One region of the Paraburkholderia sp. RL17-381-BIF-C genome, then DNA from elsewhere that is predicted to be linked to it. Evidence: riboswitches for the same ligand, from Rfam matches in the RefSeq annotation. Region 1 holds a riboswitch; the other holds the start of a gene.
What was found. Region 1 has a riboswitch for glycine ahead of P0D70_RS31560 (D-amino acid dehydrogenase). Riboswitches for the same ligand answer to the same signal wherever they lie in the genome.
Positions count from the first base shown of each region.

Region 2: another riboswitch for glycine. It lies ahead of gcvT (glycine cleavage system aminomethyltransferase GcvT); the one in region 1 lies ahead of P0D70_RS31560 (D-amino acid dehydrogenase).

Region 1 covers NZ_JARESX010000083.1:15,853-23,749, reverse strand. The annotation lists gene P0D70_RS31565 (hypothetical protein) at 8-169, shown strand; partial or broken gene P0D70_RS31560 (D-amino acid dehydrogenase) at 657-1,842, opposite strand; glycine riboswitch at 2,008-2,097, opposite strand; gene P0D70_RS31555 (DJ-1/PfpI family protein) at 2,278-2,985, shown strand; gene P0D70_RS31550 (YbhB/YbcL family Raf kinase inhibitor-like protein) at 2,985-3,371, shown strand; gene P0D70_RS31545 (DUF485 domain-containing protein) at 3,878-4,213, shown strand; gene P0D70_RS31540 (sodium:solute symporter family transporter) at 4,210-6,138, shown strand; gene P0D70_RS31535 (aminotransferase class I/II-fold pyridoxal phosphate-dependent enzyme) at 6,182-7,618, opposite strand; gene P0D70_RS31530 (M20 family metallopeptidase) at 7,715-7,897, shown strand, end outside.
Region 2 covers NZ_JARESX010000001.1:233,186-241,082, reverse strand. The annotation lists gene gcvP (aminomethyl-transferring glycine dehydrogenase) at 77-3,013, opposite strand; gene gcvH (glycine cleavage system protein GcvH) at 3,087-3,467, opposite strand; gene gcvT (glycine cleavage system aminomethyltransferase GcvT) at 3,612-4,730, opposite strand; glycine riboswitch at 4,811-4,965, opposite strand; glycine riboswitch at 5,009-5,091, opposite strand; gene P0D70_RS01110 (YdgH/BhsA/McbA family protein) at 5,239-5,589, opposite strand; gene P0D70_RS01105 (oxidoreductase) at 5,785-6,834, opposite strand; gene P0D70_RS01100 (UvrD-helicase domain-containing protein) at 7,155-7,897, shown strand, end outside.

The DNA.
Region 1 (7,897 bases):
CAACGCGGTGCTGTCGGACGCACTGACGCAAGCCATTGCATGGGCCAGCAAGACGCGCAAACCCGTGGTCGCCGAAGCCCTCGACTTCACCGAGAAGAAGAAGGCGATGACGCAACTCAGCCCGAAGGGCGAATGTATGCTCTCCGGGCTGCTCTACGCAAAATATTAATCCAGCGTGGACGTCGACCATCGGTGCAGTGAAGTACGCATCGCGACGCGGCTGGTGTGTGCATGCCGCGGCGGCTGGTGTGAATGCCCGCCGCGGACAGAAGTTGACTGCACGCCTGCCACATGCGGGCACGACTATCCGTGTTCCCGTGCGAGGCGGCCATCACGTCATCGCGCTACCTGCAAGGAAAAGCGGAGACTCACGTGTGGCTGCCTGGCGCAGCGTTCATGCAGCGTACAGAGGTGTGGTGCGCGAGCGCTGGCTCGCCACGCGGGGCGGCTCGCCGCGCCGGAGTGCGAAAGGCACCTTTGGAGGCGGCGTTCGCGCCGCCCCCCTCAGCAGGGGCGACCATTTGCCCTGCGAAGACAATCTGCATGAGCAGATTTGTGCACGTTCAAACTAACGGTGCTGATCCGTTGCTTGAGTATGTCCCAGATGCCCCGCAGGCCATCTCCGCCTTAAGCCCGCGGACAACAGGTTCCGTCAATCAAGACCCCATGCCGATCGCGTGAGCAACGCCTTCCGCAGTCGCTGCTGACAATGTCCAGCCAAGGTGACCGTGTCCAGTGTTATAGAAGACGCCCGGTCGCTTCCCCCGTCCGACACGTGGCAACATGCTTGGTAACATCGGACGTAAGCCAGCCCAATGGATGACGCGCGCGGTCGATACATTCGGGAAATGACGCCGTACCCAGTTAATCAGCGGTTCGACGCGATCGGAGCGGATGTCGCGGTTAAAACCGTTAAACTCGGCAGTGCCCGCAACTCGGAAACGATCCAGGCCAAGGCGACTTGTGATGATCTTGGCGCGATCGTCGAGTAGGCTGACCCACGGTGCGCTATTCCGACTTATTTCGTCATCAAGGTTCACCGTGATGGAATAGCCCTTCACCGGATATACGTTGACGTGATCGCCGACCATCGATGCGAATTGTCTGCTGCCGACGCCCGCACATACAACTACGTTATCAAACAACTCATGGCCGCTTGGGACCCACTGAACCAATCGACCGGACTGGGGCGTCGTAGCGGAACTCGACGCCTTGGCGCTCGCACGCTGCCGACAAGCCGCGCGTGAATTTGTGGATATCACCTGTCGAATCGGACTCCGTGAAGAATCCCCCGTAGAAGTCACCGTTGAGTGCGGGTTCGATCACACGGATTTCGTCTGGCGTGACCGGGCGGCGATCAAGGCCGCCCGCGCGCAGCAGTTCATTTATCCGCGTCGCAGCATTGTGCTCACCACGAGTTGCGTAGAAATGGAGGATGCCGCGCGTCTCGTGATCGAATGCGATGCCTTCCCTGTCGGCGATGCCGAACAGGTGTTCGCGCGCGGCGATTGCGAGACGCACCGTCTCGATCGTATTCGCACGGTAATTCGGGATCTGCCGGAGAAACTCTCCGATCCAACTGTACTTGTGCCAGCTCGGGCGTGGATTGAGCAACAACGGTGCGTCACGCGTAAACATCCAGCGCAGACCCTTTAATACTGTCGCATGGTTGTTCCAGACTTCCGCATTGCTAACTGATAGCTGCCCCCCATTCGCAAAGGACGTCTCCATTGCCGCATAGCGATGTCGCTCGAATACGGTGACAAGGTGCCCGCGTTGTGCGAGCGCGTAGGCGGTCGTGACGCCGGTAGTGCCGGCACCGATAATGGCGATTCGTGACATGTTCAGATCCAGTTTTTTATTGAGCACCGCCGGCTGTTGTGCATCGAACCGGCACCGATGCCCCATCTGTCCCTGTTACCTGAGAGTTTCGCCCGCTGCGCCGGTAAATATCGGAACAAAACCGGACTCCCCTTCGGTGGGCGCATTGCGCCGCTCTCCAGATGTTCCTTTTGCGCGGTCCTTTTGCCTGAGAGTTTCCGGGGCGGTTGCTCCGTCGGCGTCGTCGCGAAAGACGATCTCTCCCGTGCTGAACGAATTGAACAGCGCGACCGTACATCACCAATTCCTCTTCGACAAGCATGTCTCATCGAATAGCGGGCGCGGCCCTATGGAAATTGAAAAACTTGTTGCAATCGACAGTTGACAGCGCTTTTCTCAAGCGTATATTTGTACCTGTATGACAACAATTTTGTACCAGTACAAAGGAGATGTAAATTGAGTATTCCTCTGGAGCAACATCTGAAGATTGGCGGGATCATCTTCCCGGGCATGGATCAATGCGATTTCACCGGCCCATTTGAAGCGCTGGCACGCACGCCAAACTCGTCATTCATGACGCTGTGGAAAAACAAGGAGCCAGTCCGCGATCTCATGGGCTTGCGTCTGCTGGCCGATACGACGTTTGAGGAGGCGCCACAACTCGACGTTCTGCTCGTACCCGGTGGATACGGCCAGGAAGAGCTGATGAAGGACGAGGAGGTGCTTGGATTTATTCGCCGACAGGCCGAACATGCCCGGTACGTATATTCCGTCTGCACCGGGGCACTGCTTTGTGGCGCTGCGGGGCTGCTTGAAGGACGTCGTGCGACGACGCACTGGACCGCGATGGGTGTGCTGCCATACTTCGGTGCAACGCCTAGCGATGAGCGTGTTGTCATCGACGGGAAGTTCGTGAGTGCCGGCGGTGTTACGTCGGGAATCGACGGCTCGCTCATTGTTGTTTCACTGCTGCGAGGCGAGACAGTTGCGCAGGAGTTGCAGCTCTACATGGCTTACGATCCGAAACCGCCGTTCCAGGCGGGATCTCCGGCGTCTGCGCCGCCGGCAGTGCTGAAAACAGTAACTGAGCGCGCCCGCGCCATTACTGAAAAGCGTCTAGCCAGTGCTGCAGCTTATCAAGCGGCGCGGCAACCCACTGCTTGATGCATCACCGAGGGCGGTCGCACGTTGGGACCGTTGTTGCTCCGACTGTGCACCGCCGTCATTATCGAATTCCTGACTTTAACGGAGCAGGATATGAGATTGAAAGCAACAGCTTTCCAAACGGCGGCGTCATTCCTGATACGTTCCCCTTCACTACATCCCATCCTCACGAGTGTATGAATCTCGGTGACATTCGTAACCCGAGTCTCGCATGGTCCGGGGTGCCTGGCGGCACGCGATCCTTCGCCATCGTCTGTCACGACCGGGATGTCCCGAGTCGGGCGGCTGACGTCAATCAAGAGGGGGCGAGGCGGATGCATCCCTTCCCCGCGTCCATTTCTATCACTGGCTCCAGATCGATATCGACGCATTTGTTCGAGAGATAAGGAAGGTTCGACGCGGCAAAGGAATCACGCCACGTAGAAAGTCGGGCCCTCATGCTCCAGACGGTCCCGCCACCGTATCAACGACGATACAACGTGGTTCAGCGGGGATGTCGAAATGTCGGCTCGCTATTACGGCCGCGACGGACCATGTGTGCCATGGAATGACGCATTGCTACACCGGTACGTACTCGAAATCTATGCACTTGATCTCTATCGTCTCGACGCGAATACATCTTCGAGCGGACCGCGGTCGTTGGGGGCATTCAAGACCACGTGATTGATTCTGCGTCCATCATCGGTACATCCGTCGCTTGCGCGGTACTGCCGTTCTTACAGTTTTCCTCCGGGCGCGGCCCGCTCGCCACCATGCATCCAGACATCCTGGGTGGGTTAATACCAATATTTTTCCATTTGACCAATCAAAACGATGAGCCTACATTTATTGGTACATAAATATTATTGTACTAGTACATAACTTGATGAAGTTCGCTCAATGGAGGAGAGGAATGTGCAACTCAACGAACCAACCTGAAGTTATTCTTGCGGCCACCGTCTGGCCCAATGCGACAGCTGACTCGTTTGCGGCGTGTGTGGCGACTAAGAATCGTCTGCGCATCGGGCTTACCGTACTGTTTTTTGCTTATTACCTGGCGCTACAAGTTTGTGCCGGCTGGTTTCGTTCCGTACTAGCCACGCCAGTCATCAGCGTAGTCAACCTCGGGATGGTGTTCACTTTGTCTCAGTATCTTTTCGGCGCTGTGGTCGCCATTTACTACGCTCGCCGCATGCGCGTCATTGATGAACGAATCGCTACGGTGCTGACCGCAGGAGCAACGGAATGAAACACCTCGAGCATCGAGCCTCCGTCATGCAGTTGCAGCATTGCGCCGTGTTGCCGGTCATCGTTTCAACGGTCATGTTGTGTTTTCCGAGCTTTGCATCCGCTGCGGGTGTCGTGCCGGAATCGTCGCGCCCCAATGCGTTTGCTGCGTTTGCCGTTGTCATCGCACTCACGTTGGTAATCACATGGATTAATTCGAGGCGAGGCAGTAGCGCTAGCGAGTTCTACACAGCGGGCGGTGGTATCTCTGGACCGAAAAACGGCCTTGCGATTGCCGGCGACTATCTTTCCGCCGCAGCCTTTCTCGGCGTATCGGGCCTCGTTGGGCTCTACGGTTTCGACGGCATAATCTACCTAGTTGGCTTTTTCACCGCATTCATCCCTGTCCTCCTGCTGGTCGCGGAACCGTGTCGAAACCTTGGACGTTTTACCTTCGGCGACGTCCTCTCCTACCGCCACGATTTCCGGATATCAAAATCACTGGCAGCCCTTTCGAGCGTCATCGTAGCGATCTCTTACATGGTGCCGCAGATTGTGGGCGGCGCCGTGTTGCTCTACGCATTGCTCGGCATTCCGTATCAGATCTCTGTGATCGTCGTTGGCGCGCTTATGCTCGTCTATGTCACATTCGGTGGAATGCGGGCGACCACCTGGGTGCAGATCATCAAGGCGGTCTTGCTGTTGAGTATGTGCAGCCTACTTACCATACTCGCACTTGCACCATTCGGTTTCAGCGTCACGGCGTTACTGGAAGCGCTCTCTCATCGCCCTGAATTGCGCGAATGGATACTGACAATTGGATCGCCGCCAGTTGAGTCCAAAGCGCTGATCACGCAATCGTTCTTCGAGCCGGGGCTATATCTGAAGGATCCGGTTGAACTGTTGTCCTTGGGTCTCGCTCTCGTCCTGGGTACCGCCGCGATGCCGCACATCATGATGCGCTTTTTTTCAGTAAAAAACGCTCAGACCGCCCGGCGCTCGGTGCTGTGGGGCATGCTGTGGATCGGGGGCTGCCATCTTCTGATCATCGTCATCGGCTTCGCGGCGGCTTACTACGTCGGTTCTGCGAAGATCGCGGCTGCCGACAAGGGAGGCAATCTTGCAGCCTTGCTGCTTGCGCAGCATCTCGGGGGCGGAAGCGCATCCCTCTGGGGCAACGTACTGGTCGGCATCGTCGCGGCGATTGCGTTCGCGACCATCGTCGCAGTAGTCGCCGGTCTGACGCTCGCCGCCGCATCATCGCTGGCGCACGACGTGTACGTAGGTGCAATCAGGGGTGGAATAGCTTCGGATAACGAACAATTGATGGCGGGCAAAGTGGCGTCGATATTTGTCGCAATTGTCGCGACGAGTGCGGCCTTGCTTGCCAAGGGCCAGAATGTTGCCCATCTGGTGGGGCTGGCTTACGCCGTAGCAGCGTCCGCCAATCTTCCCGCGCTGCTCGCGACGCTCTACTGGAAGCGCTGCAACACACGCGGCGTAATCTTTGGCGTGATAGGAGGCGTAGTGGCGACGATTCTGTTCGTGCTGGTTTCGCCCAACATGCAGTATCCATTGACTACACGAGCGCAAGCGACACAGGCGCTGGCGAGCGCGAACGCGCGCCTCGCGCAACTGGACTCCATGGATGTCTCGACTGCAGCAGGCCGAAATGATGTTGCCAGACAACGTGGGCCAGCGCTTGCTGATCGCGCAACCGCACAGTCGACGCTTGACTCTCTTGGCTCACGTACGACCAGCATTGTCGGACTGGAGAAGCCGCTGATACCTTTGCGTAATCCGGCGATCGTATCAGTTCCGCTCGGTTTCCTGCTGTTGGTGATCGGCTCGTTGTTTGGTCACCGCCGCGAAACAGATGCGGCGTGGCAGGCGCTCATCTTTCGCCGGGACAGCGGTATTGGAGTGGCGAAAGCCATGGATCACTAAGGGGCAGGGCGCTCCCGGATTTGTACCCGCAGACGCCCTTGTATCAGGCAATCAAGGTTGTTGACGCGTCCTTGTGTGCCTTCGCTAGCGCGTCAGCGAACCCCAAGATCGTCGAGGTTGTCATCCGGGCGGCCGTCACGCGAATCCCGCTCGGTTCTCCAAAACAGAAGTCACGCCCGGAACGCACAAGCCAGCCCGCTTCGAAGAGCCTCGGCGTGACTTCGTGTTCATTGGAAACCGGGATCCATACGTTCAGCCCGGCTCCGGTACGCACGTCGAAGCCACGCTTTTTAAGTGCCGTGGTCAGCAAATGATGACGCTCGCGGTAGGCGTCTCCTGCAGCGGCGATCTTGCGCTGCACGGAAGATGTCCCGAGCAGTTCCCGCACGAGGCGTTGTAGCAGGTTGCTAACCCATCCCATTCCGAGGCCCTGTCTTTGTTCGAGTTGATGAATCGTCTGCGCGTCGCCCGTCGAATAGGCAACGCGAAAGTCCGGGCCAAGCGCTTTGGAGAGGGAGCGGATAGTGAGCCACCTTCGAGCACCCATATGCCAAGGGTTATACCCCGCAAGTCGCAACACGTTCGTATGATCGTCATCTATGAACAGCACGTCGCCGCCATCTCCGATCAACTTTTTCAGATCGGCGGCACGCGAGCGCGAGGTCACGATACCGGATGGATTGTGGCTGCGGCTCGTGACAATTACCGCCTTTGCGCCGGCCTTGATCGCTTTGCGGAGACTGGTCGGCGTCACCCCGTCGTCGTCGATGTCAAGCGAGATAGGCTCAAGTTGCATCGCACGCACCAGGCCGTGCACACTCATGTACCCAGGGTCCTCAACTGCAACGGAGTCACCTGGATGCAGCCTCGCCACGGTGAGCGCTCGCTCGATCGCATCAAGCGCGCCAACGGAAACGAAAATGCCGCTGCGCGCATCGATCCTGTCGTCGACAAACTGGGCGTGCGCCCATTCAACGAAGCCAACGTCGTTGCGTTGCTCGCCATACAGATGATGCGCAACGCTGATACGGCCCAGCGCGTCACGGATCTCGCCTTCATCCGGCAGGAACAACGGATCCGGATTTCCGTCCCGCACCGCCATTGTCTGCATCGCGCCGGCGTCTATCTCGCGCGAAGCCGCAAGCAATGCATGCCGTGCGACTGCCGATCCCTTGCGCCCCTCCGCCGATATGAGCCCACTTTCTCGAAGCTGCCGGTAAGCAGCCGCCACAGTGTTCTTATTGATGCCGAGATCGTCAGCAAGGGCTCGCACCGTCGGAAGCGTGTCTCCCGGTTTGAGACGTTCTTCGATGATCGCGCGCTCTATCCTGCGCCGAATGGCATCGGTCTTGCCTTCCGATACGGCGATCCTTTCGAGGTCAATGGCGAAGTCAAGCACGGAATCCTCTCTGGTAATGACATGGTGACGCAGACGCGCAAAGCCGACGGCAAGGGCCTGTCGACAAACGATTTCATACATAGTCTATCCGATGCTGGGACAAAAAGGGCGACCAGCCTTGACGTAGAACGTCTCGCATCCATCGGCCCGTCCAATATCTCAAGTTGAGAGTGAAGCATGAAAATTGATACCTTTGACCCGATCCGCCTGACTCAGCTGATGGTACAGGCGCAAACAGTCAATCCTCCGGGCGACGAACTGGAACTCGCGCGTTCTCTTCAGTTGCTGCTGGATTCACTTGGGTTACGAACGATTCTCCACCAATTCGAGCCCGGGCGAGCCAACCTGATCGCTTACGAT
Region 2 (7,897 bases), on a different contig from region 1:
GAGAACTCAGGAGAGAACCGCGCAGCGCCCTGCCGCCTCTTTTCGAGACAGCGGGCGCTGCGCGGCAGCGGTCCGCTTACTCGTAGTCGGCGATCGGCACGCAGGAGCAGAACAGATTGCGGTCGCCGTACACGTTGTCCGCGCGGCCGACCGGCGGCCAATACTTCTTCGCGATCAGCGTGGGCAGCGGATACGCTGCGGTTTCGCGCGCATACACGTGCTTCCAATCGTTCGCGATGACCACCGCCGCCGTGTGCGGCGCGTGCTTCAGCGGATTGTCCTCGCGGTCCGAGCGGCCCTCTTCGACTGCGCGGATTTCCTCGCGGATCGCGATCATCGCTTCGATGAAACGGTCGAGTTCTTCCTTCGATTCCGATTCGGTCGGCTCGACCATCAGCGTGCCCGGCACCGGGAAGCTCATGGTCGGCGCATGGAAGCCGTAGTCGGCGAGACGCTTGGCGACGTCGTCGACGGTGATGCCGCTGGTTTCCTTGATCGGACGCAGATCGAGAATGCACTCGTGCGCGACCAGTCCGCCCGGGCCCGAATACAGCACCGGATAGTGCGGCGCGAGTTTCTTCGCGACGTAGTTCGCGTTGAGGATCGCGGTTTCGGTCGCGGCGGTGAGGTTCTTCGCGCCCATCATCGCGATATACATCCACGAGATCGGCAGGATCGACGCCGAGCCGTACGGTGCGCCGGACACTGCGCCAATGCCGTTCGGCGCGCGTTCATAGCCCGACGAGATCTGGTTCGGCAGGAACTGCGCGAGGTGCGCGCCGACCGCGACAGGACCGACGCCGGGTCCGCCGCCGCCGTGCGGAATGCAGAACGTCTTGTGCAGGTTCAGGTGCGACACGTCGCCGCCGAACTGGCCCGGCGCGGTGAGGCCGACCATGGCGTTCATGTTCGCGCCGTCCACGTAGACCTGGCCGCCGTGCGCGTGCACGATCTCGCAGATTTCACGCACGTTCTGCTCGAACACGCCGTGCGTGGACGGGTACGTGATCATGATCGCCGCGAGTTTGTCGGCGTGCTGATCGGCCTTCTTCTTCAGGTCTTCGATATCGACGTTGCCTTGCGCGTCGCAGGCAACCACGACTACCTGCATGCCTGCCATCTGTGCCGACGCCGGGTTGGTGCCGTGCGCCGAAGCGGGAATCAGGCAGACATTGCGATGGGCTTCGCCGCGCGAGGCGTGGTAGGCGTGGATGATCAGGAGGCCCGCGTACTCACCTTGCGAGCCGGCGTTCGGCTGCAGCGACACGGCGGCGTATCCGGTGGCGGCGACCAGCATTTCTTCGAGCTGATCGATCATTTCGCGGTAGCCGACGGTTTGCTCCGCCGGTGCGAACGGATGGATCTGGCCGAATTCCGGCCACGTGACCGGCAGCATTTCCGAAGTCGCGTTCAGCTTCATCGTGCACGAACCGAGCGGGATCATCGAGCGATCGAGCGCAAGGTCCTTGTCGGACAGGCTGCGCAGATAGCGCAGCATTTCCGTTTCCGAATGATGACGGTTGAACACGTGGTGCGTGAGGTACGCGCTGGTGCGTTCGAGCGCGGCCGGCACGGATGCGGTGTTCGATGCGGCCAGTTTTGCGTCGAGCGTGTCGACTTGCGGAATGTCTTTCGCGCCCGCGGCTTGCGCGAACACTTCGAGCAGATCGGCCAGATCGCGGCGCGAGGTGGTTTCGTCGATCGACAGGCCGACTTGCGTATCGCTCACGCGGCGCAGGTTGATGCGCTTCGCAATCGCTGCGTCATGCAGCGCTTGCGTGCGTGCGCCGGTTTCGAAGGTGAGCGTGTCGAAGAAGGTTTCGTTGACGAGCGTATAGCCGAGTTGCTTCGCGCCTTCGGCCAGCAACGCGGCGATCCGGTTCACGCGCAGCGCGATCGTCTTCAGGCCGTGCGGGCCGTGATAGACGGCGTACATGCTGGCCATGATCGCGAGCAGCGCTTGCGCGGTACACACGTTCGAGGTGGCCTTCTCGCGACGGATATGTTGTTCGCGCGTTTGCAGCGCGAGACGCAGCGCGGGGTTGCCTTGTGCGTCGACGGTCACGCCGACGAGGCGGCCCGGCATCTGACGCTTGAATTCGTCGCGCACAGCGAGGTAAGCCGCATGCGGGCCGCCGAAGCCGACCGGCACGCCAAAGCGCTGCGTATTGCCCACGGCCACGTCCGCGCCCCATTCGCCCGGCGGCGTGAGCACGGTCAGCGCGAGCAGGTCGGCGGCGACCACCACGTGGCCGCCCGCTGCATGGATCGCTTCGGCGAGCGCGCGATAGTCGCGCACGTCGCCGTTCACGCCCGGGTATTGCAGCAGCACGCCGAACGCATTCGCGTTCGCCGCTTCCGCAGCCGGGCCCACTTTCACTTCGATGCCGACCGGCGTGGCGCGCGTCTTCACCACTTCGATGGTTTGCGGCAGCACGTCGTCGGCCACGAAGAACACGTTCGACTTCGGCTTGCCGATGCGCTGCAGCAGCGTCATCGCTTCAGCGGCGGCGGTTGCTTCGTCGAGCAACGACGCATTCGAGATCGCCAGACCCGTCAAGTCAACGATCATCTGCTGGAAGTTCAGCAGCGCTTCCAGACGGCCTTGCGAGATTTCCGGCTGATACGGCGTGTACGCGGTGTACCACGCCGGATTTTCCAGCACGTTACGCAGGATCACCGTCGGCGTGTGCGCGTTGTAATAGCCCTGCCCGATATACGAGCGGAACACCTGGTTCTTGTCCGCGAGTTCACGCAGCGCGGCGAGCGCTTCGGCTTCGCTTTTCGGTTGCGCGAAGGGGCCGAGCGGCAGCGTTTCGGTGCGGCGGATCGTCTTCGGAATGACGGCGTCGATCAGCGCGGCGCGCGACGCGAAGCCGAGGGCTTCGAGCATCGCGTGCTGGTCGGCCGCATCCGGGCCGATGTGCCGTTCGGCGAAGGCGTCATGCACTTCGAGCGCGGCGAGCGAGAGAGGAGTGCGGTTCATCAGACGATCCGGGTGTTCGAGCTTCATGGGTGTTCCTGGCGGTGCGGCTATCTCTGCGCGAGGGACGCGCCGCACCAATCGGGTTAAACGTAAAGGTGAATCAGGCGCCGATCGACTTGCTGTACGCGTCGGCGTCGATCAGACGGTCTTGCGTGGCGTCCGCGGCCGGCTTGATCTTGAAGAGCCAGCTTTCGTACGGCGCGGTGTTGACCGAATCCGGGGTGTCGGCCACGGCCGTGTTCGCTTCGATGATTTCGCCCGAGACCGGCGCGTAGATATCGGAAGCGGCTTTCACCGATTCGATCACGGCGACGGTGTCGCCAGCGGTCACGGTTTTGCCCAGTTCCTGGACTTCGAAGAAGACGATATCGCCGAGCGCTTCCTGCGCGTGGTCGGTGATGCCGACCGTCAGCGTGCCGTCCGCTTCGGTGCGGACCCACTCGTGCGATTCGGTGTATTTCAGATCGGCCGGGATGCTCATCGGATGCTCCTATGCGGTGTGATTCGGTAATGACTTAAAGGGCCCCCAAACCTGTCGCTTCGCGCCAGGTTCCCCCGAGGGGAACAAGAAAACTTGGGGCGGCCCGGCGTTTTCTTGTGAAGGTTTGCGCACGCGCCGGCTTGCTTAAACCGCGAGCACTTTGCCGTTGCGCACGAACGGCAGTTTTACCACGCTTGCGGGAACGTTCTTGTCACGAATTTGAACGTGAACGGTGTCGCCCGGCTGCACGCCTTTCGGCACGCGCGCAAAGGCGATCGATTCCTGCATGGTCGGGGAAAACGTGCCGCTGGTGATTTCGCCTTCGCCTTGCGGCGTGACGACTTTCTGATGAGCACGCAGCACGCCTGCTGCCTTGCCGTTGTCCTTCAGCAGGATCAGGCCGACGAACGCGGCCTGCGATCCGTCCGCTTCCAGCTTGCCCTTGCCGACGAAGTCGCGCGGCGAGGTGAGGTCGACCGTCCAGGCGAGGCCGGCGTCGAGCGGCGAGACGTTGTCGTCCATGTCCTGGCCGTACAGGTTCATGCCGGCTTCGAGGCGCAGTGTGTCGCGCGCACCGAGTCCGGCCGGGCGCACGCCTTGCGCCTGCAGCGCGTTCCACAGCGCTTCGACGTGATCTGCGGGGACGATGATTTCGAAGCCGTCTTCGCCGGTATAGCCCGTACGGGCTACGGTCAATTCGCCGAACGGCGTGTCTTCGATGCGGGCGGCGTTGAACGGCTTCAGCGCTTCGGTGGCGGCGCGCGCGGCCGGCACGGTTTGCCAGACTTTTTCGCGAGCATTCGGGCCTTGCACGGCGACGATCGCGTAGTCGCGGCGCGGCGTGATGGTCAGGCCGAAGCTGCCTTCGGCGTTGAGCTGGCCGAACCAGGCGATGTCTTTATCGGCGGTGCCGGCGTTAACGACCACGCGGAAGTGATCTTCGCCGAAGTAATAGACGATCAGGTCGTCGATCACGCCGCCGTTCGGGTTCAGCAGACAGGAGTACAGCGCGCGGCCGGGCGTTTGCAGCTTGGCGACGTTATTGGCCAGCGCATATTCGAAGAAGGCGCGCACGCGCTCGCCGGTGAAATCGACGACGCACATGTGCGAGACGTCGAACATGCCGGCGTCGGTGCGCACGGCGCGGTGTTCGTCGATCTGCGAGCCGTAGTTGACGGGCATGTCCCAGCCGCCAAAATCGACCATGCGGGCATTGAGCGCACGATGGGTGGCGTTGAGCGGGGTGTGTTTGAGTTCGGTCATGGGGCCTCGGGCATCTCGCGAAACAAAAAAGGCCATGCGGCGCTACGCCTCGCGGCCTTTTAGCTGCGAGCGATGCGTTGCATGGCCCCTCTGTCCTCGATACCTGAGAGATTGCGTTGCCGTGAGAATGTGAATTCGTCACGGTGAAACGCGCGCCCCTTCGGTGGGCAGCCTGCCAGATCCGCTCGATTTATAACGACGCAGACGGCTACTGCCGCTCTCCAGAGTGCGAAAAACCGGTGCGTCGAGCTTGATTCAACGCGGGTTCTTCGACGCGGTCGGTCCTTTTGCCTGAGAGTTTGCGGGTGTGCCCCTTCGGCGGCGCGGCCTGCGGTTTCCTGCGGCCAGCGCGCTCTCCCGACGCGTGCGGCGAATGTACGCGAGGGCCGGGGGCTTGTCAAATCTAGGCCCGCGAGCGGCACGGCGGTTGACGCGGCGTCTTGCCCTCGCCAAAAAAGCGCGGGACGCGATGCCCGCGCTTGCACTGCTTCGGCGCCTGAGCGCGCGATTATTCGCCGATGGCGTGTGCCGCGTTGTCCAGTTCCTGATTCAGCACGCGCTGTTCGTCGCTGGACAGGCCACCGCCGTGTTGCGCGGCCATGTCATGCGCTTCCTGACGGATCACATCGAGACGATGGTGCAGCGCGCCGCCTTGCGGAGGCGGGTAATAGCCCTGATTCACGCGATTGTCGATACGGCGGCTGAGATTCTCGATGCGGCCGTCGACCTGGCGCAGGCGCTGATCCGCGATCTGCTGCGGGTTGGGGCGCGGTGCCGGCGCGGGTTGAGGCGTCACCACACAGGCGGCGAGCGAACTGAGCAGGGCGCACGCGGCGAGCGCGCGGATAGTACGGGGCATGAACTCTCCGGAAGTCATAGTCGTTTTGTCTTGCTACTTGGGTAGCAACGGCTGACTGCCGGAGCGCGCTGACCGGCGGCGCGTTCTTATTTGTAACGTTATGTTCCTTTCGGGCCTGTCAGGATCGTGGCCCGCGCGGGAGGCGGCAAGTGCCATTTTAGGTACACAAGGCGTTTCGACGCGCGGGCAAACAGTTCAGCGAACGCGCTCGAACGGCAGCCGGACGCCTTCTTCCGAGCTACGGGCGGCGAGTTCGATAATTGTCATTACGTCCACAGCGTCCTGAGCGCTGACCGGGAACTTCACGCCGTTCTGGATGGCGTCGGCCACGGCGATATAGAAGCCAACGTAATCTCCATTACGCGTCGGCAGCTCGCGCTCGACTTCCTGATCGCCTTCCAGTACGCGCAGCAACCCGGCCGCATTGCCCGCGCCGAAGCCTTCGTCGCCGGGCCGCAGGCCGGCTTTCAATTGATCTTCCTGCGTGTCGAGCCCGGTTTTCACATAGCTGCCGCGCGTGCCGTGGATCGAGAAGCGCGGCGCGACCAGCGCGGTCAACGCGCTGGCGTGCAACACCACTTCGAACTCACTGTAGCCGAGCTGGATATGCACGTAGTCCGGTGCGCTGGCATTGTCGCGATGCGTGCGCACGGTGGCCGACACGCTCTGCGGCGTGCCGAACAGGGCCAACGCCTGGTCGACCAGATGCGGCCCCAGGTCCAGCAGCAGACCGCCGCCTCGCGACGCTTCTTCACGCCAACGCTGTCGCACCTCCGGCCGGAAACGGTCGAAATGCGATTCGTATTGCGTGATCCGTCCCAATTCGCCGCTCGCGAGCAGGTCGCGCACGGTCAGAAAATCACCGTCCCAGCGACGGTTGTGAAACGGCATGAAGAGCTTGCAGCGGGCGAGTGCGATGTTGGCCAGCGTGCGGGCGTCGGCGGCATTCAGCGTGACCGGCTTGTCGACCACCACGTGTTTGCCCGCTTCCAGCGTGCGCCGCGCCAGCTCGAAGTGCGTGTCGTTCGGCGTGGCGATCACGACGCAGTCGATGTCGTCGAGCGCGAGCAGCGCGTCGAGGTCGGCCACCACCTTCGTGTGCGGATAGTCGGCGAGCGCGCGCTCGGGCTGGCTCGTGGCGATGGCCGCAACGCTCGCGCGGCCGCAGTGCGCGATTACCGGCGCGTGAAAGGTCGCGCCGGCGAAACCGTAACCCATCAATCCAATCTTCAGCGATGCGGACATGCGTGTCTTCCTGCAAAAACGGCGCGCCGCTTTGCCACCGTGGCGGCGGCGCGCACCACCGCAATTGTGGCATGTCCTGAAGGTGGATCGTCAGCGTCGTGGTGGTACTGGCGGCCGTCATGGGGCGCGGGCATCGGTTGCGTACATCCGTGTTAACATCGCTCCTCTTGCGCGTTTGCGAAGCGGGCCAGAACACCCTCCGCACCGTGCGGGGCGCCTGTTCCGGCACGGCGCCGCGCAGCATGCCCCCGGGCCTTCGGCCGGCGTTTCGCCACCGCGCCCTCAACCGCCGCTTTAACCGCATCACCCATCCACAGACGATGTCCGCAGGCCTGAACCCCGCTCAAAATGAAGCGGTCCGTTATCTCGACGGTCCGTGTCTCGTGCTCGCCGGCGCAGGCAGCGGCAAGACGCGCGTGATCACGCAGAAAATCGCGCATCTGATCGAGGCCAAGGGCTTCGAGCCGCGCCATATCGCCGCCGTCACGTTTACGAACAAGGCCGCGCTGGAAATGCGCGAGCGCGTGGGCAAGCTGCTCGAGGGCAAGACGCTCACCACGCCCGGCAAGGAAGGCCGCAAAGTGCCCGTCAACCAGTTGACGGTCTGCACCTTCCACTCGCTCGGTGTGCAGATTCTGCGGCAGGAAGCGGAACACGTCGGCCTGAAGCCGCAGTTCTCGATCATGGATTCGGACGACTGCTTCGGCATGATCCAGGAACAGGTCGGCTCGACGGACAAGGGTTTCATCCGCAAGATCCAGTCGATCATCTCGCTGTGGAAGAACGGCATGATCATGCCCGAGCAGGCGATCGCCATTGCCGCGAACGAGGACGAGCATCAGGCCGCGATCGTCTATCGCAATTACGTGGCGACGCTGCATGCCTATCAGGCGGTGGATTTCGACGATCTGATCCGCCTGCCCGCCGAACTGTTCGAGAAGAACGAACAGGTGCGCGACCGCTGGCAGAACAAGCTGCGCTATCTGCTGATCGACGAGTATCAGGACACCAACGCCTGTCAGTATGAACTGGTGAAACTGCTGGCCGGCAAGCGCGCGGCGTT